4 regions of the Acetobacter sp. P5B1 genome follow, and region 2 is predicted to be linked to each of the others. Evidence: riboswitches for the same ligand, from Rfam matches in the RefSeq annotation. Region 2 holds a riboswitch; each other region holds the start of a gene.
The links. A riboswitch is a leader RNA that binds a small molecule or an ion and turns the genes downstream of it on or off. The one in region 2 is predicted to bind cobalamin.
Positions count from the first base shown of each region.

Region 1: another riboswitch for cobalamin. It lies ahead of KP703_RS05230 (TonB-dependent siderophore receptor); the one in region 2 lies ahead of KP703_RS10285 (hypothetical protein).
Region 3: another riboswitch for cobalamin. It lies ahead of KP703_RS13595 (TonB-dependent receptor); the one in region 2 lies ahead of KP703_RS10285 (hypothetical protein).
Region 4: another riboswitch for cobalamin. It lies ahead of cobG (precorrin-3B synthase); the one in region 2 lies ahead of KP703_RS10285 (hypothetical protein).

Region 1 covers NZ_JACRVS010000006.1:8,811-14,765, reverse strand. The annotation lists gene glnA (type I glutamate--ammonia ligase) at 1-933, shown strand, start outside; cobalamin riboswitch at 1,058-1,282, shown strand; gene KP703_RS05230 (TonB-dependent siderophore receptor) at 1,406-3,577, shown strand; gene KP703_RS05225 (L-dopachrome tautomerase-related protein) at 3,759-4,880, shown strand; gene KP703_RS05220 (adenosine deaminase) at 4,900-5,922, shown strand; gene KP703_RS05215 (aldose epimerase family protein) at 5,943-5,955, opposite strand, start outside.
Region 2 covers NZ_JACRVS010000015.1:35,467-41,421, forward strand. The annotation lists gene KP703_RS10280 (TonB-dependent siderophore receptor) at 1-1,756, opposite strand, end outside; cobalamin riboswitch at 2,002-2,212, opposite strand; cobalamin riboswitch at 2,314-2,526, shown strand; gene KP703_RS10285 (hypothetical protein) at 2,567-2,986, shown strand; gene KP703_RS10290 (PepSY domain-containing protein) at 2,983-4,425, shown strand; gene KP703_RS10295 (hypothetical protein) at 4,454-4,999, opposite strand; gene KP703_RS10300 (DUF3500 domain-containing protein) at 5,008-5,955, opposite strand, start outside.
Region 3 covers NZ_JACRVS010000032.1:23,298-29,252, reverse strand. The annotation lists gene KP703_RS13600 (TonB-dependent siderophore receptor) at 95-2,284, shown strand; gene KP703_RS13595 (TonB-dependent receptor) at 2,361-4,589, opposite strand; cobalamin riboswitch at 4,639-4,851, opposite strand; gene KP703_RS13590 (hypothetical protein) at 4,975-5,163, shown strand; gene KP703_RS13585 (CHRD domain-containing protein) at 5,281-5,724, shown strand; gene KP703_RS15730 (hypothetical protein) at 5,804-5,955, opposite strand, start outside.
Region 4 covers NZ_JACRVS010000007.1:83,891-89,845, forward strand. The annotation lists gene KP703_RS06185 (cobalt-precorrin-6A reductase) at 1-607, shown strand, start outside; gene cobJ (precorrin-3B C(17)-methyltransferase) at 577-1,335, opposite strand; gene KP703_RS06195 (precorrin-2 C(20)-methyltransferase) at 1,332-2,057, opposite strand; gene KP703_RS06200 (precorrin-8X methylmutase) at 2,057-2,686, opposite strand; gene cobG (precorrin-3B synthase) at 2,689-3,921, opposite strand; cobalamin riboswitch at 4,048-4,293, opposite strand; gene KP703_RS06210 (aldo/keto reductase) at 4,415-5,470, shown strand; gene panC (pantoate--beta-alanine ligase) at 5,567-5,955, shown strand, end outside.

The DNA.
Region 1 (5,955 bases), on a different contig from region 2:
GGCGCGTCCCTGAAGGACTACCCGGAAGGCAACATGGGCCATCGTCCGGGTGTGAAGGGTGGCTACTTCCCCGTACCGCCGGTGGACAGCGAGAACGACCTGCGCGCCGAAATGCTCGCCACCATGGGTGAGATGGGTCTGCCGATTGAAAAGCAGCACCACGAAGTCGCACAGTCTCAGCATGAGCTGGGCACCAAGTTCGACACGCTGGTTCGCTCTGCCGACTTCATGCAGATCTACAAATACTGCGTGCACAACGTGGCCCATTCCTACGGTAAGACCGCCACGTTCATGCCGAAGCCGATCTATGGCGATAACGGCTCTGGCATGCATGTTCACCAGTCCATCTGGAAAGACGGCAAACCGACGTTTGCAGGCAATGGCTATGCGGACCTGTCCGACACCGCCCTGTATTACATCGGTGGCATCATCAAGCATGCCAAGGCGCTGAACGCCTTCACCAACCCGTCCACCAACTCCTACAAGCGTCTGATCCCGGGCTTTGAAGCTCCGGTGCTGCTGGCTTACTCTGCGCGCAACCGCTCTGCGTCCTGCCGTATTCCGTATGCCACCAACCCGAAAGCCAAGCGCGTTGAAGTCCGCTTCCCGGACCCGACGGCCAACCCGTACCTGGCGTTCTCCGCCATGCTGATGGCCGGTATCGACGGCATCAAGAACAAGATCCACCCGGGCGATGCCATGGACAAGGATCTGTATGACCTGCCGCCGGAAGAACTGAAGCAGATCCCGACGGTTGCCGGCTCCCTGCGTGAAGCGCTGGAAGCTCTGGCTGCTGACCATGAGTTCCTGCTGGCTGGTGGTGTGTTCACCAAAGACCAGATCGAAAGCTACCTGACGGTGAAGTGGGAAGACGTGTATCGCTTTGAACACACCCCGCACCCGGTTGAGTTCGAAATGTACTACTCCGTCTGATCCCTCTCCTTTAGAGGTTCAGTCGATCAGGAACGCGGCCTTCTTCGGAGGGCCGCGTTTTTTTTGTGCCTGCGCCCGGGCTGCACTGTGCCTTTTGGGTGATTGACTCGGCGGGGTGAGGCGATAAGACAACGCCTGTGATGGTTTCCCCCACACAAGGGAATGAAAAGGGAACCGGGTGCAGGCCTTGCTGGCCTTAGTCCCGGGCTGTCCCCGCAACTGTAAGCGGTATGGCTGAGTAGTCCGGACGCAAGGCGTTCGGCCCACTGGAGATGGTGTTTCTCCGGGAAGGGATTGCTCAGCTGCGACGCCGCAAGCCAGGAGACCTGCCATCCAGCAAGTGGTTGCGACCAGGAAACGTCAGTCGGGGTGTGTTGGCGTGCGTAACTGAGTTCTGCCCCGGCTACTTGCCGTATGGGGCAGGCCGGAGACGCTGTCCTGTGGCAACGGCTGACCACAGGATACGAGTATTATGACCTTCCTTCGTTGCGTGCTGACAACCTCCACCATTCTGGCTGTGGCTGGCTATGGCGGGGTAGCGCAGGCTGCTGCCCTTTCTGACGCACAGACGCCCTCAGGCAAATCTCAGGCCCATAAAGCCGCCTCTTCCGGCAAGATCCTGAAAGGTCGGGCCGGAGCGGCGGCTCAGCAGCCGGTCGGCACAGCACCGGCGGGGCGTACACTTGTTTCGCTCAGCCCGTCTCAGGGATTGCCAGAGGTTGTCACGGTCAGTGCGTTGCGCAGGCCAGTGCGGGCGGATGATGTGGGCTCCAGCGTCACCGTGGTCACGGATGAGCAGATTGCCACCCAGCAGCGGCGCACGCTGCCCGATATTCTGGCGCGTCAGCCGGGGCTGAATGTGGTGCGGTCTGGCGGCTTTGGCGGCACAACGTCCATTTTCATGCGCGGTTCAAACGCCAATGACGTGAAGGTGCGGATCGATGGCATGGACATCAATGATGGCAGCTCCGCCGATAATGCGTTTGATGCCGGGCAGTTTGTAACGGACGGTATTGGCTCCATTGAAATCCTGCGCGGCCCACAGAGCGGCCTGTATGGCGCAGATGCCATGGCCGGGGTGATTGATATCAACACCAAACAGGGTGAAGGGCGCTTCAAACCGTTTGTGCGGATTGAGGGTGGATCTTACGGTACCTTCAATCAGGCGTTTGGCGCGTCCGGCAGCAGCGGGCGGTTCCATTATAATGTCGTGTTGTCCCATTACCGCACCGACGGTTTTCATGAAATCCCGCGTTATATTGATCGGTATAATGAGGCCAATCGTGCCCAGCGCCGCGCGGGCGACCGGAATGATAACCGCAGCGCAAACGTCAAACTCGGTTATGATGTCACGCATAATTTTGATCTCGGTCTGACGGCGCGCCTGATACAGGCCAATTATCATACCTTCACATCGTATGATGACGTGTTCACACCGTATAACGGTGACCAGCTGATCCGGGACCAGAATACGCAGAATGAGGCTGTTGTGCGCGGCACAGCGCATCTGTCATCGTTTGGCGGAATGTTCGATCAGGTTTTGGGGCTTGGTTACATGACCAACCGCCGCCGCTACATGCAGGACGGGTCTTATGCAGATGGTGAGCCCGCCATGACGGACCCGTACTATTACCGTTCAACCAGACTCAAGGTGGACTGGCACGGCACGGTGGACCTGCGCAAATACGGGACTCTTCTTGTGGGTGCCGAGCATTTTCATGACACGATTGATGTCTCGACCAGTGACCCGACCGAACCCATGCACACCACAGCAGGCATGGATACCACAGCGGGTTATGGGCAGTATGAAGGCAACTGGAACCGCATTCTCTACGGCGCGGCCAATGTGCGGTATGATTCCAATTCCCGCTACGGCAACCATGTCACCTGGCGTGTGGCTCCGGCCATTCATGTGCCGAACACTGGCACTATTATCAAAGCCAGTGCCGGGTCAGGCTTCCATGCGCCGTCGCTGTATCAGCTGTTTGTCAATCAGCGTGGGGCAGGCTGGGGGGAAGAGGGCAACCCTAACCTGAAAGCCGAAACCATGATTGGCTACGATGTGGGCGTGGAGCAGAAACTGCTGCATGACAAACTGCATTTTGGCGCCACATGGTATGACAACAAGGTGCGGAATCTCATCCAGTCTTCATCCTACGTGTTGCCAGTGGCAGGGAGCGCGTGGGGGGATTACATCTATTCCTACGGCAATGTTGGCCATGCGCGGATGTATGGTGTGGAAGCGTTCCTGGACTGGAAAGCACTGGATACGCTCAGTTTTGCGCTGAACTATACCTGGACCCACGCGCGGGATACGGAAAATAATGCGCCGTTGCAGCGTCGCCCGCAGCATAAGTTCAATTTCAACACCACATGGTCCCCGGTGAAGGACTTCACGCTGTCCGGCAATATTCTCTACACCAGCGGCTGGCGGGATTACCCGTTGGTGGGTGAAAATTATTGCAGCACCTGTGGCAAGGGGCATGGATATTTCACGATTGATCTGACCGCGCATTACAAAATCAATCGCTATATCTCGGTTTTTGCGCGGGCGGATAATCTGCTTAACCGGCAGTATGAAGACCCGATTGGCTACCTACAGCCCGGTCGCGCCGGATATGGTGGCTTTACGCTGAATTACTGATCCCGCACGGGGCGCATGCCAGAAGGCAAATGGCCTTTTTTACGCCATGCGTTAGAGTGACAAGACAGTTTGAGACGTATTTCAGAAAGGTTTTTCCCGTATGGTCACGCAACGCCCCGAAACACAGTACACACAGCGCCAGCCGGTGCGTCGCACGCTTAAGGCACTGGTGCGGTCTGGCATGCTGATGGGCCTGCTCTGCGCATCCGTGTCCGGCACGGCGCTGGCGGAAGACAGCACGGTGCATAACTGGACCACCAGCGGGAATGTGACGGTGGCGGATCGCTTCCCGGATGTGCAGGCGTCCGGCATTGCGCGGCTGCCGGACGGGCGGATTGTGCTGTCTCTCCCCACCAGCGCCCAGCGACATAAAGGCCCGGTGCTGGTTACGTGGACGCAGGGGCAACTGACGCCGTTTCCCAGCAAAGCCGCGCAGAGCAAGATGATTTCTCCGCTGGGTATGACGGTGGACGCCAACGGCCAGCTCTGGCTGCTGGATGAAGGCGTGCGTGCTGGCAGCAAGGCCAAAGCCAAACCGGCCCTGCTGCATATTGACCCGAAGACGAACAGGATTGTCCGTCGTTATGCGTTTGGCACACCTGCTGTGCGGCCAGACAGCCATGTGAATGATGTGCGGGTTGACCTCACACATGGCAGCGCAGGCACGGCATTTGTTAGCGATACGTCCCAGACCACGCACCCCGCTCTGCTGGTGGTGGATCTGGCCAGTGGCAAGGTGCGGCGTATTCTGGAAGAAACCGTGTCCGTAAGCCCGGTGCCGGGTTTTGTGATGGAAGCGGACGGTCGCCTTGGCCGGTATGATGCCGAGCATCCCACCGTGCCGCAGGGCGGGGTGGATGGTGTGGCCCTGAGTGCGGATTCCACGCGCCTTTACTGGTCTCCGCTGTCTTCCCGCCGCCTCTACAGCGCGCCGACAGCTGTGCTGGCAGACCCCAACGCCACGGAAGCCACGCTGGAAGCTGCCGTGAAGGACGAAGGGGAAGTCGGGATTATGGACGGCATGATGACCGCCCCTGATGGCAGCCTGTATGTAACGGATATTGAGCGCCATGCCGTGGTGCGCCGCGCACCGGATGGCAGCCTGTCCCTCGTTGCGCAGGATGCCCGGCTGATTGCACCGGACAGCATGGCGTTTGATGGCAACACCATTTTGCTGACAGTCGGCCAGTGGGCGCGCCTGCCGGACTTCCATAATGGCAAGGACATGCAGGAACGCCCGTATATTCTGGTGCGTATTACCCCGCCTGAAGTCGCAGCTTCAACTCAGCCTGCACAGCAGTAAAAGGTGAGATGGAGCAAAAATGTCTACACAGGATTTTATTTCGACTATCCCGAAAGCTGAGCTGCATCTGCATATTGAAGGCAGTCTGGAGCCGGAACTGATGTTTGCGCTGGCGCGGCGGAACCGGGTTTCCATCCCGTTTTCTTCTGTAGAGGATGTGCGCAAGGCGTATCAGTTTACAAAATTGCAGGATTTTCTGGATATCTATTACGCCGGGGCTGATGTGCTGCTGACGGCGGAGGATTTTCGGGATCTGGCCGTCGCCTATTTTGACCGCGCTGCAGCAGATGGCGTGACGCATGCCGAGATCTTTTTTGATCCCCAGACGCATACGCTGCGGGGTGTGCCATTTGATGTGGTGATGGAAGGGCTACTCGCTGGCGTGGAAGAGGCCCGACGCAGGCATGGTATGAGCGTGCTGCTGATCCTGTGCTTCTTGCGGCATCTGGATGAAGAGTCCGCGTTTGCGACGTTCCGCTCTGCTGAAAAATGGTTTGGGCAGATTAGCGGCGTCGGGCTGGATTCTTCAGAAGTCGGGCATCCGCCTTCAAAATTTGCAAAAGTCTTTGCCGCCGCAGCCGATGCCGGTTTGAAGCGTGTGGCACACGCGGGGGAAGAAGGGCCGCCCGCCTATGTGTATGAAGCCCTTGATATCCTGCGGGTGGACCGGCTGGACCACGGCAACCGATCACTGGAAGATCCTTTTCTGACCAGCCGTCTGGCGCGGGACGCCATGACCCTGACCGTCTGCCCGCTCTCCAACCTCAAATTGTGCGTGGTGGAAGATCTGCGGGACCACCCCATTGATATCATGCTGGAAAAAGGGCTGCGGGCGACCCTGAACTCGGATGATCCGGCCTATTTTGGCGGCTACGTTGCGGAGAATTACCGCGCCCTTGTCGATGCAGGGAAACTGTCAAACCGGGATGTTGCGACGCTGGCGCGGAACAGTTTCCTTGGCTCTTTTCTGAATGATGACGCTCTGACGCACCAGCTTGAAAGGCTTGATGCGTTTTTGCTTCGTCATACTGCGGCGTTGTGACGGCAGGCCATCAGACCCTTTTACGGCTCAACC
Region 2 (5,955 bases):
TGTAGGCCACGTTGCCGGACAGGCTCCAGTGCCGGTTGAGGGACAAATCACCCTGCCATTCCACCCCACGCGATTTCTGCACACCGGCGGTCGCTACCGTATCCGGCCCGGTAGAAACCAGCATGCGGGTCCGCCTGATGTCATACAGCGCCAGCGTGGTGGTGAAGCGTCCGTCCCACAGGCTAGCTTTTACGCCAATTTCGCCCTGCCGGGAGTGGCTGAGGCGGGTGAACTGCCCCCGGTTAACCAGAAACAGGTTGGAGCCCGGCGGATCTTCCCCTGTCGTATAAACCCCATATACGCTGATGTTTTTCGTAATATCGAACACTGGCCCGATGCGGAAATTATCCGGGTTATAATGGCCTTTGAAACTTGTAGCCGCGTTAAACTGCCCGGCCTGCGTGTAGTTCTGCCGGTCGAGCGAAAGCCAGTCATACCGGAAACCGCCCACCAGCCGCAGATTATCGCGAATGGTCAGAACATCTTCCAAAAACAGCCCTGCCTGCACCATCGTGGTGGGAGATTTCATGAAGGGATATTCCCCCGCAAAAGACCCAAGCTGCGTGGATTCCGGGCTGGCCAGAGACACACTGTCCGCATAATCCGCCGAAGGAAAACCACGGTTGCGGATAAAGCGCAGATAATAGGCATCCCCACCCAGCACAAAACGGTTCTTCATACCGAAGACGGAAAAATCAAACTGCGCGTGCAGCGTATCCCCAACCTGATGCTGGTTTTGATACACATAAAACCGGTCTCGCCCGATACGCCCCGGCGCAATGGCATTGCCTGCGGCGTCCGTGCTGCCGGGGCTGTTGAGGTAGGTCAGGCTTTCCGCATTATTCCAGCGCCGTTTGGAATAAATGAAGTAGCTGCTGTTATGAAACAGAACATGGCTGTTCACCCGCCAGTCCAGATGCAAAGTGGGCGTGGCGTTGACGGACCCGGCCTTACCATCCCGCACGTTATAATACCGCCAGAGGGATGCACGGGTAATGCCCAGCCCCTTACTGGAACTCAGCAGACCGCCCACACGCCCGCCCGTCTGGGAAAGATCCACCAGCGGTGTACCGTAATAGGTAGAAAGCCGGTCTGTCAGATAATCCATGCTCAGCCGGGCAGTGAATTTGGATGTCGGCTTCCAGAGCAGGGTTGTCGTGAAATCATCCGAGTGCGGATCAGCCCCTTTTACAAACCCGTCAGAAGACGTGCGGCTGAAGTCCGTACGCAATGCCAGCGTTTGCGTAATGGGCACAGAGCCACCTATGCCCGCATTCCATGTATTGAAACTGCCATAGGAGATAAGCGCATTGGCGTGGGGGCCATCAAAGGTCGGGTTTCGGGTACGCATGTCCACCGTGCCACCCACAGCCCCCTGCCCATACAACACGGAGGACGGGCCTTTGAGCACCTGCACACTTTCCAGATTGAAGCTGTTCTGGGGCCGGTTGATCATGGTGGTGGGGCCAAAATACTGGCCGTCATGCAGCACCAAGATCTGGTTCCCGGTAAAACCGCGCATCATCAGCTGCGCCGGGCTACCCGGAGACCCACCGGACGAAACACCGGGGGCGCTGTCTGCTGCCGCCTCGGCCTGCGCATAGCCACGCTGCATCATCAGATCATGGGACACGACATTAATGGTGCCCGGTGTGTGCTGGATGGAAAGCCCCAGTTTGCCACCGACGGCTGGCACGGCCTGAAGCGGCGCTGTCTTGCCGTAAGCGGTAATATATTCCGCGCCTGCCGCCGTCATGGCGGGCACAGGGGMTTCCTGCTTTTTWTGCTGAGGACCTCTGTTTTTTTTCAAAGGTCTGGCATCAGGATTTCCCGATCCCTCGGGTGTTGCCGCATAGACGATGGAAACGGAATTCAGGCCCAGCAGGAGACTGAGGGCGTAAGAGAGTGGACGCACGGGGTTCGCTCCAAAAAACGTCACCGCGGTGGAAGCACTGAGCAAACCGTGCCTCGCCGCCACATCACCCCGTATGGCAGCTCCGTCCGTGACTTTCGGGCAATGGCAGGTCTCCTGGCTCGCTGGTCTTCGGATCTCGCAGCGGCCTTCCCCCCCATGTCCCACACGGGGAGTGGCATGGATGCCGCAAATCCTCTCAGCTTACAGTTGCGGGGGCAGCATCGGCTTGAACCGATTTCCCTCTTAGCCCTCCGACTGCACACACAGCCTGAAGGCACCATAGCTGGGTGCAGCGTAAACATGCTCCGCAAAAGCTTGTCAACGAAAGTGCGGCTACACGCATGATAAAAAACGACCCCTAATTCCTGCTGTTGCGAAAAACCGGGTTTGCGTACACTCTGCCCGCATCAGTCAACAGCCCCGCGCAAGCGGGTTAAAAGGGAAGACCGTAGGCCGTTAAGCACGGCTCAGTCGGTCGCTGCTCCCGCAACTGTAGGCGGTATGTCTGGGCCTTTTCTGCCACGCGGCAGGCCACTGGTGAACAACCGGGAAGGTAAGGCTCAGATGCGTATCCGCGAGCCAGGAGACCTGCTGTTGTCGTTCAGGACCGTGCCGCCGGGCGGGATGTACCGGAAGGCAGGAGTAAACACAGTGAGACCGTTCTCGCCCCTTTCCTCTTTGCCCCGCCCATATCGGACGGCTGAGGCTTACCACCCGGCTTTTGTCAGACTGCTGCACTCATGCCCGCCCCGTTTCCATGCCCTGCAGGCCGCCCGTCTGGCTTTGCTGCCACCCCCGGAGCAGGAAGACGTTATTGCACGCAACGGCCAAGCGCTTTTCCTGAAACTGACACCCCGCCTGCCCGCCACACACCGGGAACGCGGGGCCATGCTGGAAGAGGCTTTTCGCCCCCTTCTGCTAACGGCCACTGAGTATCTCGAAGCCATGCCTTCGTTCACTCTGGATATGGCACCCAAGGCCGCACAGCAGATTGTGCAGGCCTATGTGGCCGTGCATTGGGCACGCGGCGCACAGGCCGCCGCCATGGCTTTGTATAACGCCCCCGCATGAAGGCACTCCGCAGAGCGCTTTATCTGACGCACAGATGGCTGGGGCTTGGCATGGGGCTGCTGATGGCAGGCTGGTGCGCGTCCGGCATTGTCATGCTCTGGCACACATGGCCTCAGCCGGATGACCGTGCCCTTGCCCATGGTCCGGCAGAAATCCAGTGGCCTGCACACCTTCCGAATTTACGTGATCTCGACAGGAATAAACGCTTTCAGGCGTTCCAGATCAGCATGGTTGGGCAGGAACCCGCTCTGACGCTCACCCCGGAAAACGGGCCGCCTTTTGCGCTTGATCTGCGCACAGGCCTTGCGGGCCGCATTCCCCCGGCAGATGCTGCCACCAGCGCCCTACGCTATGCCCGCACGACTGGCACACAAGGTCAGCCAGTGTTTGACGGCCTCACCACGGACGACCAGTGGGTTCTGGATACTCATGGCCGGGAACATGGATTTTATCGTTTTCTCTTCCCGGACGTTCCCCACACGCAGGTTTACGTCTCCTCTCTGACAGGCGAGGTCATGCAGGCTACAACCCGCACGACCCGCGTATGGGCATGGGTTGGCGCTATCCCACACTGGCTCTATCCGGCAGTGCTGCGCAAACATCCCTCTCTCTGGCAGCAGGTCGTGATTGTTCTGTCTGGCACAGGCGTTTTTCTGACGGTTACCGGGTTGTGGATTGGCGTTCTGCGGCTCCGGCGCAAGTCCCCTTTTACGCCTTACCGGGGGTGGCATTGTGTCCATCATCTCAGTGGAACGATGTTTGGCGTGCTGGCCCTGCTCTGGGTAACAACCGGGCTGCTCAGCATGTCACCGGGCGGCCTGTTCCACAGCAAACCGGACGCGGTGAACCCGTTGCGCGTGACCGGCACCGTGACGGGTGCAGAGATTCAGGCTCTGCTTTCCCGGCTTGACACCGCAGCCCCTACCGGCTGGACCGGCGTGAAAAGCACCTTGCTGGACGGGCATGTTTTCCTGCAAGCCCTGCAAAAATCTGGCTTTCAAAGGCTGCACGAAACACTCGCCCCCGCCCCTCTCACCAAAGGGCAACTTGTCCAGTTTCTACGTCCTGCAGGCTTGCTTAAAACAGCAGAGAGCCTGACCCTCCTCACCAGCGCAGACGCCTATTACTTCAGCCGCCCCACGCATAAACGGCATTTTCCCGTCTGGCGTGCGCAGGCCGCAGACGGCACCTTGATCTATCTGGATGCACAATCCGGCGCGGCGCTGGCCATGCTGGATCAGCCAGCCCGCCAGTCGCGCTGGCTGGTTTACGGGTTTCACGATCTCGATTTCTGGCCGTGGTTGCGTGACGCCCCCACACATTGGAGCATAGCCTTGCCGCTCCTGAGTGGCGTGCTGTGCGTGTTTCTGTCAGGCGTCATTATCGGTATCCGACGCCTCAGACTGATACGCCTCAGTCGGATGAAAAGGCCCGGCTGACCAGCCTGACAGAGTTTTTAAACAGCCCTTACTGCGTCACAACAAAATCAAGCTGATAAGACGCCTGATCCGCTGAGCGTTTTTGCCCCTGCACCTGAATGCCCGGGTCTTGCGGTTGCAGGCAGTTCACCAGATACACCGTATCTGCTCCGGCCCCGTGATTGGTATAGGCCAGATGATAAGCACCTTTTTGCAAAACGCGCGGCACAGAAAACTGGAGAGCAATCACCCCCTCCCCGCCTTTTATGGCAGAGAGCGTGGGGAAGCTGGCTGATACTGTCTGCAAGGCAACCGGCTTTCCGTTCAGCGTAACACTCAGAGAATAAGCAGTTTGGGCCGCATAGGCCTGCTGTTCCGCCGCCGAAATCACGCCATCCCTATTCCGGTCAATCTGCGGGATCACCCGCCCCGCCACATCCACGCCGGGTGTCAGGCGCAGGCGGAGCGTCACGCCCTCCCGCGCCAGATCTACAGTTGTGGCCTGCAAATATTCATCCAGCCGGTGCGCCGAAGCAGGATGAACGCCGGCCAGACACACCAGCCCGCCAATAAATACTGCTTTGGGTAAGGTCATGCACACACTCATTTGACGGTAAACCGGCTGCCGTAACTGTTCGTCGGGTCCCGATAGACCGTATGCACATGCAGGGTCGGGTCACCCCCTACGCCCTGCGAAGAAAACTCAATAACCAGATGCGGCCCCTGAATACGGTAATACGAGGAGCCGTTACGGTCCGGCGCATGGGTGGTCGGGCCACTCCATGCAAACCATGTTTCATTGAGATCGCTCTCAATTTCTTTCAGGCGCGGAGCGGCATAAACCGGATTGATAATGCCTGCCCATTCACTGATAACATCCAGCAGCAGCGTTTTCTGCGCCGCCGTCATGGCCGAACCTTTCAGCCCTTCCGGCACAATGGTTTCGCCATCATGCCCCGGCCCCATCACCAGATCCTCCACTTTATACGGCAGAATGGCCTGTTTGCGCTGGGCGGGCGTCAGCGCGTCCAGCAGGGCAAAAGCCTTGTCGTTCTCGCCGGCCAGAACACGCACGGTCTTGCCACCGGCCTGATACACAGCAGGTTGCGCGCCCGTCAGAGTGGGCGTCATCACGCCATGTGCGCCATCAATCACAATATTCAGGCCCAGATGATGGCCACCAAACTGCACCATCCACGGCGTTGTGGCACTCGGTTCCCCAAAAACAGCGATGGTGTAAACAGCTTTCCCGGAGGCAAAATTTGTGCCTGCATCCGTCAAAGCCTGATCCGAACCCATGATATCCTGTACTTTCTGAAACCCTTTCTCGCTCAAAAGGGTTTTCAGAAGCGCCATGGCCGCCGCGCGTTGCGGCTCCGTCAGGCTGCCCATCTGGCGGCCGGGGCGCGGCACGTCGCTTACCGGGAAGTTGGACCACATGGCCTTGCCGTATTGCTCACCAAGAAAACCACCCGGCGGCCCCATACCCGGTCCGCGCGCTACGGGAGCATTTGCGTTGGCGCTCGTCACCGGTTCAGCCGGGCCACCCGG
Region 3 (5,955 bases), on a different contig from region 2:
TTTATTGATAATGATTATCAGGTGCAGTAAGGAGACAATCTGTTAGAGGTCACTTTGAAAGCCTCTTGCTTTTTACTGGGGATCGACCCTTTCCATGCAGCGTCTTGCTCGTTTTGTTGCCTTCACGCAGCCTGCATTGCTGTTTTGTGCAGCTCAGGCTTTTGCTGCCCCAGCCCCCGCCTTGCCCTCGGTCCAGAGCCCTGAGCAGGATGAGAAAGCCCTTTCCGCACGGCGGCATTCTCGGGAGAAAAAAGCCGATACAAAAGAGACCATTGATGTCTCGGCCTCACGGCATGGTTTGCTGGCGCGGAGTGGCTTTGCCGCCACCAAAACAGACACGCCGCTTGAGCAGACGCCTCAGAACATTACGGTCATTACGCAGGAACGGATGGCTATTCTGAATTCCCGCAGCGTTTCGGATGCTGTGCGGTATTCTGCGGGGGTATCCGATTATGGGTCCAAGGATGACCCCAGAGGGTATTTTGGAACGATCCGGGGCTTCTCACCCGACATTTATCTGGATGGCACACGCACGCCGGATGCGGCCTCATCACAGTCGTTCAGCATTGAACCCTGGGGGCTGGAGGAAATGGATGTTCTGCGCGGTGCAACATCCGCTCTGTATGGGTCCGGGCAGCTTGGCGGTATTATAAATGCCGTGAGCAAGCGCCCGAATGCAGGACAGAAAAATGAGATTAATTTCCAGACGGGGGCTTATAGTCGTGTGCAGGGCGCTGCCGATATTGGGGGAGCGCTCAATGCCTCCAAAACACTGATGTGGCGCTTTAACGGGCTGATCCGAAAATCAGATACCTATGCCAAAAATATCAAAAACAACGAGATTTATGTGGCACCGTCCTTAAGGTGGGAGCCTGATGACAAGACGGATTTGACTCTTCTCGCCAGTTTTGAACAACTGGATGCAGGTTCCACGGCGCAGTTCCTGCCGGCAGCCGGAACCCTGACGGCAACACGCTATGGCCGGATTGCCCGTGATTTTCTGTCAAGCGATGCAGATTACGACGTTTATTCCAAACGACAGGCGGCTGTTGGATACAGTTTTTCCCGCAAAATTCTGCCTAACTGGACCATGACCCAGAATATGCGCTACGCCCATCTGGATCTGGATTATCGCTTTGTGACAACGCAGGCTCTTTCCAGTGATCAGCGAACCATTACGCGACGCGCCCTGCTGCAATCAGCTAATTATAATAATGTGACGCTGGATACCCGGTCTGACCTCAAGCTGAAAACCGGGCCTGTTAAGCATGAACTTCTGGTTGGTGTTGATTTCCGCAGTGATTTTCTGGCGAACCGTCGCGGCCAGAACACAGCGCCCTCACTCGATCTTTATGCGCCGGTTTACCGCGCCATTACCTGGCCGACCTATGGCACAACGACCAACACGAACGAGACAGAAAGCCAGACCGGTATTTACGCGCAGGAGCAGGCCGACTGGAAGAATTTCCATTTAACCCTGTCCGGGCGTGGAGATTTTACCGAAAGCATGACGGTGGATAACCTGACGGCTCAGCGCACACCGCAAAACAACAACGCGTTTACGGGCCGTGCTGGCCTGCTCTATTCCGCACCTTATGGTCTGTCGCCCTATGTGTCCTATGCGACATCATTCCAGCCGCAGGTGGGCACAACGCGCCTGAATACGGCTTTCCTGCCGACAAAAGGGCGGCAGATTGAAGCGGGTCTGAAATATAAGCCATCCCAAAAAATGCCATGGGGTGACCATTTTATGCTGACAGCGGATTTTTTTGATCTTGTTGAGACCAATATTCTGACACCTGACCCTGTTGATTCAACCTATGATATTCAGGCCGGTGAACAACGGACCAGAGGGTTTGAGTTTGAAGGCATGGGACGCCTGCCGTGGAACATCAGTTTTATTGCGTCCTTTACCTATCAGGACCCAAAAATCACAAAATCCACAACTACCGCACAAATTGGCCAGCGTCCGGTGGCAGTACCCTCTCACATGGCGTCTGTTTTCCTGAAAAAGGATTTTCATATTTGGCGTGATCTTGTGGCCGGCGTGGGAGGGGGCCTGCGCTATACAGGGAACACGGCGGGGGCGTTGCCTGAAACATTTTCTGTGCCCAGCCAGCTGGTAGGCGATGTGGTGGCTCATATTGATTACAAACGGGCGTCAGTCCAGCTCAACGGCACAAACATTGCCAACAGCCGCTATGTTGCCATCTGCACGCGCAATGTTGCCTGTGCGTGGGCTCCGGGACGCGCCATGTTTGTGACGCTGGCTTATCGCTGGTAGCGAGATTCGCCCTCCCCTTTTGGAATGCAACCAATAGGACTTTCCTCGTATTTTCCCTAGATCGGTTACATGATTTTCAGAAATTCGCCGTGACGGAGAAGCGGGCGGAGCGGGGTTCCAAGGGGTGGTAGGTGGAGCCGGTTTCGACGGGGGATGTGGGGGTGAGGCGGTAGTCGTAGGCGTATTGGGAGGCGGAGGCGTGGGTGTTGGTCAGGTTGTAAATGCTGGCCTGCACCTGAAGGTATTTTGTGATGTGGTAGCCGACATCCATGTTCACTTCCTTATAGCCGTGGGAGCGCAGGGAGTTATCCTCGATTAACGGGTAGGAGCCGAGCCAGCGGAACTGCACACCGCCGAAGAAGCCGCTGGGGTGGTCGGCCAGCAGGCCGAAGGAGCCGATAAAGTTGGGGGCGTTGGCCACATACAGCCCCGGCAGGCCATAAAGGCCGGGATTACCCGTGAAATAGCGGGCGTGGGTGGAGGCAATATCTGCGTTAAGTTCCAGCCAGGGCAGCGGGTGATACTGGCCGGAGAGTTCAAACCCCTGCCGGCGGCTGGGGGCGCCGGCATCGTTGACGCCTTCATCCGCGTCGTAAGTGAGTTCTGAACTGAAATCGATACGGAAAAAGGCGGCCTGCAGGTTCAGTTTTGGGATGATGTTGGTGCGGACGCCCAGTTCCTCACTGGTGGCACGGGTCATGAACGGGGTGGCGATGGCACCGTTGGCAATGCCATCAGTCGGCACGGTGCCGAGGACGGCGCGGATATCGTTAGAATGGTAGCCCTGCCCTGCGCTGATATAAAATTCCGTTTTATACCACGGGCCGAAAATCAGGCTGCCTTTGGGCTGAAAAAGCCACTGATGCACACGGCCCCTATAACCGGAAACGAGGCTGTGATCTGAGCCTCCGTAATAATCCCCACGCAGGCCGACAACGGTACGCAGCCAGGGCAGCCAGTGGGTGATGTTCTGGCCGAACAGACCGACATTGCCTTGTGAGACGTTATCCCCATTACAGACATACTGGCCGGTGGGCACGCTGCTATCCGGGCAGTCGGGCAGGACTTTGCGCTGGCGGGTATGGCGGCGGTCGATATAAATGCTGTCCCAGCGGCCTTGTACGCCAAAAGTGGTGTCTGTAGCGCGGTGCAGGAAGGTGTCATGCCGCTGGTATGCCGATGTGCCGCCAAAGGTGGTGCGGGTTTCGTCCTGCTGTTCCTGATCGCCATTGATGGGGTCGTTCAGATAATGGCTAAAATCGTTCCATAGAGTCAGGCGGCTATGCACGACGTAAAGCGATGTTTTGAGCTGCCAGTTATCGTTATGCAGAATATGATGCGCGGAAACGCTGAACCGTTCGGAATAGCCGCCGTCACTTGGGTCCAGAGAGCCGTAACGGCTGATGAGGCCTTTCTGGTAGGCCTCCAGAGGCTGGTCGGTCGTGTTGTTCCATTGGCCTCGGTAATACAGGCCGGTCAGGTTGAATTTGGTGTGTTCTGTGGTGTGGGTGTAGCGCGCGGCGGATTTGATGCCCCGGAAGTTGTCCGGATGCGCCCACGGGCCATTGAGGTGGTCTATTGAGAAAGCACCAAGCAGTTTATCGCCATTTTTGAAGTGCGCCGTATCGCCAATAAACGCATGTTCGTCGCCCAGTGTGCCGAGACTGCCAGAAGCCTGCCCGCGCAGGTCATCCGTTAAGCGGATATGGTCGGACCCGACGACGCCGAAATCCCCGACATCCGCGTAAAATGGGCCTTTGGTGTAATCGATGCCCTGTGCGAGTTCCGGCATGAGGAAATTGACATCCGTATAGCCCTGCCCGTGGGCGTGGGTGGGTTCATTAACCGGGATATCATCCACAAAACTGGCAAGGTCTGTGCCGTGGTCCAGATTGAAGCCGCGGAGAAGATACTGGTTGGCCTTGCCCTCGCCCGAATGCGCGGTGACGACCAGACCGGGGACAGATTCCAGCAACTGCCCCACTCGGTAAACCGGGCGCAGGCGGAGTTCCTTGGCGGTAATGCTGCCCTGACTGGCCGTGAGCGCGCGGCCCATGGGATCTGTATGTGAGGCGATGACCTGAAGATGCTCTTCCCCGTGGGCCTCGGTTGTTTTGTGGCCGAGGAGTTTTTGGGGGGACCCTGCCGGCGTGATGGGAGGCGTGACCGGGGAGGCCCGGCGGGCTGCATCTTTGGATGGCGTGGGTTTGGCAGACGGTGCGGCGTGTGCTGCGGTGAAGGCAGAGGCGCAGAGGAGCGCGACGATAAACGGAGAGCGTCCGCGCCGGACAGGACGCGGAGACACAACGTGACCCATAACTGTTCCCCGATATCCGGCTCACCCCGTCCGGCTATCATGACTGAGCGACGAAGGCAGGTCTCCTGGCTCACGGGGATTGTCTGACGCGCCTTCCCAGCCGTTATGGGGCCAGTGGCGTGATGCATCAGCGCACCGTTTACAGTTGCGGGGGCAGCCGCTGCCTGAACCCCGGACCTGTATGCCCAGCCGGATCCTTCAGCGTTCCCTTTTCACTCGCTTGCGCGAGACCTTCGACAGTCGCAGAGGTAGGGGATGGGCTTTGGGTGGGTCAAGGGTATGGGTGCCTTGATTTCAAAAAAACGTCACGTGCTGGCAGGGGCTGGCCGGTGTAGGAAGGAGGCGTGAAATCCTTCTGCTTGTGAGCAAGATGATGCCTCAGTCTTCCCGTCCCGGACCAGAAATTTCCTCTTCCTCTGTGCAGCGGGAGGCCGCGACGGAACGCTGGCTGGCCACGTTGCGCCAGAAAATAAAGGCGGATGGCACGCAGCCGCGTGTGCATTTTAGCCGCACACCAGACCGCCCGCTGGACCATGAGGGCGTGATACGGGATTTTGAATAACCGTTCACATTCTGTGAGCGGAGGCAACGGCCTTTTATCCTGAGCGTTTCAGGCAGGTGATGGCATCCGGCGTTCCGGATGCAGCGTGCTTTCTGACGTGATGAGGACCCTGCCGTGATGACCCTGCCCCGCAAACCGGTTTTGAGTATGGCGCTGGCTGCTGGCCTGCTGGCGGCAGGAGCGTTCATCGCCCCGGCACAGGCCCAGCGTAGCATGCTGTTTTCTGGCACCCTGGCACCCGAGCATGGTGCGCCTGCGCAGGTGCACGGGAATGTGGTGGCGCTCTATTACGCCGGGGCGCATGTGCTGCGCTATACCGTGACATGGGACGGGCTGAGTGGCCCGGTGACGATTGCGCATCTGCACGGCCCTGCCCTGCCCGGCAAGGATGGGCCGCCGGAAGTGACGGTGCACGGCCCGTATAAAAGCCCGCTGAGTGGCAGTGTGATGCTGAGCACGGAGACGGAGCGGGATTTGCTGGATGGGCGTATTTACCTGAACCTGCATACCCAGAAATATCCGAATGGTGAGGCGCGGGCGTGGTTGGGGAAGAGTGAATAGTCCGTAGCGCGGCACTATTTGATGGCACGGCCTTAATGTGGGGGCAGCCTGCGTGTGTGCAGGACTGCCCCCTGTTGCGTCATGCAGACTGCGCGACTGTTTTCCCTTCAGCCTGATCTGCCAGACGGTAAGGACCGGCAGCGCAAACTTCCAAGCACAGCATGCTCATGGCTTTTTTGGCCAGAGCAGGCAGTGGCAGAGACGCATTGCCGTCCGTCCAGGCGTGAGATG
Region 4 (5,955 bases), on a different contig from region 2:
CTGGCTGCATCATCATGCTATTCAAGCTGTGATTGACGCCACGCACCCGTTTGCCGCCACCATGAGCCAGCATGCCGCCAAAGCCTGCGCAGACCTGGAGCTCCCGTTGCTTCGGCTGGAACGCCCGGCGTGGCTCCCCACTGCGGAAGACCAGTGGCACAGTGTCCCCAGCCTGACCGTAGCTGCCAGCCTGTTGGCGGCCCCCGCAGGTTATGGCCAGCACCCCTTGCGGGTTTTTCTGACAACCGGACGCAAGGAGGTCGCACCGTTCTGCGCTGCCCCGCAACACACCTATCTGCTGCGCTCCATTGATGCACCAGACCCAACCAGCCTGCCCCCGCACACCACATGCCTGTCCGCGCGCGGACCGTTTGATTACGCGGCAGAACTGGCGGTGATGCAGGCGCATCATATTGATATTCTGGTCACCAAAAACTCTGGCGGAACGGCAACCTTTCCAAAACTGGAAGCGGCTCGCACCCTGCATTGCCCGGTGATTATGGTTGAGCGCCCGCCACACCCTGCCTGCCCGAGAGTAGACACGCCGAAAGAGGCTATGGCGTGGCTGCAAACGCATCAGACCGCCTCAACCTTGCGCGACGTATAAAACCACACGCTCCCGTCTGGACGCGGGATCAGATGACTGGCTACACAGCCAATCAGCACCAGCGTGCTCATATCCGCCCATGTGGCATCAGCTTCTGCCAGAGTGGACAAACGTACGGCCTCATCTTCCCGCCCCATGGCCCGCGCAAAAGCAACCGGGATTGATCCCGGCAGGCATCCGCGCAAATGGTCCAGAGCCTCGCCCAACTGCGTCGGGCGTGCTTTGGAGCGCGGATTATACAATGCAATCACAAACCCGGCCTCTGCAGCCAGAGACAGCCTGCGCAAAACAACAGACCAAGGCTTGAGGTTATCAGAAAGCGACATCACACAGAAATCGCCCCCCAGAGGCGCTCCCAGCCGTGCCGATGCAGCCAGAACCGCGCTGACACCGGGGACAACCGTAATCTCAAGCCCGCGCCATTCCTGCGGCCCATGGTCTACGGCCTCAAACACGGCGCTGGCCATGCCGAACACGCCTGCATCCCCACCGGACACGACAGCAACATGCCGCCCCTGCATGGCCATTTCCAACGCATGACGCGCCCGCTCAAGTTCCACCCGGTTATCCGAACTGTGCCGCACAACTGATGCAGGCGCCTCAACGCGCTCCACATACGGCCCATAGCCAACCAGATCCGTCGCCCGACTGAGCGCCTGATTAGCCTGTGGCGTGCGCTGTAGCACATTGCCCGGTCCCAGCCCGATAATGCTGACAGACCCCGTCATCGGACACCCTTTCTGCCAGGAACCAACGCCAGTGAAAAATAGGGCGCAGGCCCTTCCTGCTCTGCCAGAGGCAAACACCGCGCCTCTGGCTGTGTGCCGCGTTCCACATAAACAGCTTCTGGCAAACGCCCTGCCTGTGTCAGCGCCTTACGTAATTTTGGCATATTGCGGCCAATCTTCATCACCACAGCGGCATCGGCCTTTTCCAGCCAGTGCGCCAGATCCTCTTCCGGCATGGTGGCGGGCAGCACGCACAACACATCATCCCCATGCGTCATAGGCCGCGCCGCCTGTGACCAGCATCCGCTCATGGCGGAAATGCCCGGCACAACCTGCGTTGCAAACCGGCTGCGCAAGCGGTCAAACAGATACATAGCTGAGCCATACAGAAAGGGATCACCTTCGCAGAGCAGAGCCACATCCTTCCCCTGTTCCAGAACGGTGGCCAGATCCTGCGCGCAGCGGTCATAAAACGCGTTCATGTCCGTATGATATGCGGGATCTTTGACGGAAATCTCGGTTGTAAACGGATACGCCAGCCGGATTTCCTGCGTGGTTGGGGCAATATGCGCCTGTGCAATACGCCGGGCATGACCCTGCGTGTCATGCCGACAGAAATACGCCACCGCCGGTGCTGCTTGCAGGACTTTCACTGCCCGTAGCGTCATCAGGTCCGGGTCACCCGGCCCGACACCCACCACATGCAACGTGCCGTGCGCCATCACTCAACCTCACTTGCAAGTGCGTTCACGGCCGCCGCGGCCATGGCGCTGCCTCCCAGCCGCCCGTGCACAACCAGCCATGGAACATCGTGTCTTTTTGCAAGAGCGTCCTTGGATTCCGCAGCGCCCACAAAGCCGACTGGCAAACCGATAATAGCCGCAGGCTTCGGTGCACCGGCATCCAGAAGTTCCAGCAAGTGGAACAACGCCGTGGGGGCATTACCGATTGCTACCACGGCCCCGGCCAGTTTCTCCCCCCACAAATCCAGCGCGGCAGCGGAGCGCGTATTGCCAATCTCCTTAGCCAGTTCCGGTGTGCGGGTATCCCGCAGGGTACACACGACCTCATTCTCCGCAGGCAGACGGGCACGGGTAATACCATGCGCGACCATCTCGGAATCACAAAGAATAGCACAGGATTTTTTAAGGGATGCTCTTGCTGAAGAGACGAAATCCTCCGTCATCGCCACAGACTGCGCCACATCCACCATGCCGCATGCATGAATGATCCGGACGACGATTTGCGCCTGCTCAGGCGAAAAGCCGCGCAGGTCCGCTTCTGCCCGGATGGTGGCAAAGGAGCGTTTATAAATAGCGGCTCCATCCCGAATATAATCATAAGCCTGCATATTCAAACGTCTCCTTTAGGCAGAGCCTGCAAAAAAGCTCTTACATCTTCAGTTTTTGGCAGAATACAAATCGGCTCATCGCTGGCCGTGCCCTGCAGCACCATGCCATAGCCCTCACTCCCGGCAACCAGCGTGACCGTTGCGGCACCGGGATGCGCACAGCCCTTACGACAGCCCGATACATGCAGATCGGCTTTATCCGGCAGGAACGGCGCAAGGACCAGCGCATCGCGCCCCACATCTCCAGCAGCCTGCGCACATCCCGGCGCGCCAATGCAGGCATAAACGCGCAGGCGTGCATCATCAGGGTGCGTGATCATTCCAGAAATTTCAGGATTTTTTTTCAGACCGGCAAAAACAAGCCCAGACCATGCCGTCATCCGCAACACGCCATCTCCTTGCTGCGCAACGTGCGCACAGGCGCGAAGCGTTGTAGCCGTCAGACGCCCTAGCGGCGCTACGGCAGCATAAGCTGAGCCTGTCAGATGGCCTGCCCGCGCGGCAAGAAGGCTTCCGTTCTGCATTTCTGCCCCGGCGGCTGACACGCCCCTAAGTCCAATTTCTGCAAACAGCTGTTTCCCGATAGCTGGCTCGCGAAGAGGCCGCTGCGTTTCACCGCGTTTTACAAAAGCCTCCGCCAGAGCAAGGGCTATCTGCACGCCCTCATGCACGGTCTGCGGCTCTGAGCAGCTACTCCCACACACCACGCGCCAGCCAGCCTCTGAGGATGCCGTGCTTTCAACAGCCTGAAGCATAATATCGGCACGCAGAGATCCTGTCGGGAAAAATCCGCCGCCATCAACGCAAAAACCAAATTTATCAGGCAGGGCAGAAAGAGACGGATGGTCTATCAAGCCGCTCCGTAGAGCGTCAGCACACAGCATAGTCTCTGTCGCACAGGCAGGATCTATCCCCGCCAGAGGAGAAACCTGAAGAGCAAGGCGTCGCTCGGTTTCCGGGTCAGCCTGTCCCAGACCAGCCGCAATCATACGCTGCGGGAAAGCGTGCGCTGCTTCCAGACTAAAGCCGCGCAGTTGCACGTTGCCCCGGTTGGTCAGGCTGATCTGTCCATTGCCGTCCTGTTCCGCAACATCTGCCAGCAGATGGGCCTGCGCTGCTGTCATCCGGCCCAGAGGCGGACGCACGCGCACCAGCCAGCCGTCCGCCGCCTGCATGGGCGCAAACAGGCCGGGACACCATCCTTTGACCACAGGTGCAGAAAATGCGGCCGACATGAACACCCTTCAGGCAACACACCGCACAAAGCGGCATGGGGGTGCAGTTCCAAGGCCGCCCGGACAAGCCAGACGGTAGCGCGCATCGCAACGCGCCATCACGCACTGGACACCCCGCCAGGCATGACACTCCAGAAATCAGATGGCAGGTCTCCTGGCTGATGACACAAAACCACCGGTTTTCCGGGGGCTTCTCACTCGTTCCATACCTTCCCGGAGAGGTCTCCAGTGGTACAACACCCTGTGGCAGAGTGCTGGAACAAGCCTGATGTCACATACAGTTGCGGGGGCAGCGACGGCCAAGAAACAGCGGAGTTCTCACCGTACTTCCCTTTTCATCCCAAAGCGGGAACCATCGCGTCCTGTTAAGCAGGCTCTCCGGGAGATGTCAAAACACTGTGTACGCAGCCCTGCACTCTTGAAACAAAGGCCCTGAGCCGTCAGCTCTCAAGGGGCTCATACCTTACCCGCCACACGCACGGAGAACAGAATGATGCAGTATCGCCAGCTCGGTCGGTCCGGCCTGCGTATTTCCGCCTTTACCCTTGGCACCATGACATTCGGGGGCAAAGGCTCTTTTGCCAAAACCGGCAATACCGATACAGCGGGGGCCCGCCGCCTGATTGACCTGTGTCTGGATGCTGGCATCAACATGTTTGATACAGCAGACGTCTATTCCACCGGAGAGTCTGAAACCATTCTGGGAGAAGCCCTGAAAGGTCGCTCGCAGGAAACTCTGGTGACGACCAAAGCCCGCTTTCGCATGCAGGACGGTCCGAATGGGGAAGGCTCTTCCCGCCTGCATCTGATTGCCGCGTGTGAAGCCAGCCTGAAGCGTCTGGGCCGGGACCATATTGATCTGTACTATCTGCATGAATGGGACGGCCTTACCCCACTGGATGAAACGCTGGAAGCGCTGGATACCCTGACCCGTGCGGGCAAAATCCGCTATGCAGGCGTTTCCAATTTCTCCGCATGGCAGGTGATGAAAACGCTTTCCGTCGCTGAACGGAACCGGCTGATTGCCCCTGTCTCCCAGCAGATTTATTACTCCCTGCAGGCGCGGGATGCGGAGTATGAACTACTGCCCGCCGCTGTTGATCAGGGGCTTGGGGTGCAGGTCTGGAGTCCGCTGGCAGGTGGCCTGCTGTCCGGCAAGTATCGCCGTAACCAGCCCACCCCGCAGGGCCGCCAGCTTGAAGATTTTGGTGAACCGCCGGTGCATGACAAGGAAAAGCTGTTCGATATTGTCGAAGTGCTGATTGCTGTTGGCGAAGAGCATGGCGTATCCGCCGCCCAGATCGCTCTGGCATGGACCATGCACCGGCCGGCTATTACGTCCGTCATTATCGGCGCGCGCACGGAAGACCAGCTAAAAGACAACCTGAAAGCTGCCGAACTGGTGCTGTCGGAAGACCAGTTGAGCCGCCTCAATCAGGCCAGCCTGCCGCCCCTGCTTTATCCATACTGGCATCAGGCCAGCACTGCCGCCAGCCGGTTGAGCGCTGCGGACCGGGTGCTGCTGGAACCGTTCCTGAAAACACAGTAAGACGGGCGCAGGCCGGACAGCCGCCCTCCTCGGTTTTCTCGTGCATAAACCGTGCGGGCGGCTGTCCTTCCCTTTTATCGCAAACCGGGATGCGTCATGAAGCTTGTGAGAACCAGACACGAACTGGCCGAAATTGTCACGCAGTGGCACCATGAGGGTGAAACAATCGGGCTGGTGCCCACCATGGGGTCTTTGCACGAAGGCCATCTGACGCTGGTGCGCGCACTGGACGGCAAAGCCACCCGCCGGATTGTGACGATCTTCGTCAACCCGATCCAGTTCAACAACCCGGATGATTTCCAGCTTTACCCCCGCGGTCTGGAGGCCGACGAAGCGCTTCTGGCAGAAACCGGCGTGGTGGACGTTCTGTACGCCCCGGATGAAACGCAGATCTACCCGCCCGGCTTTTGCACCCGTATCAGCGTGTCCGGCCCTGACCGGATGCTGTGCGGCGGAGACCGGCCCGGCCATTTTGATGGCGTTGC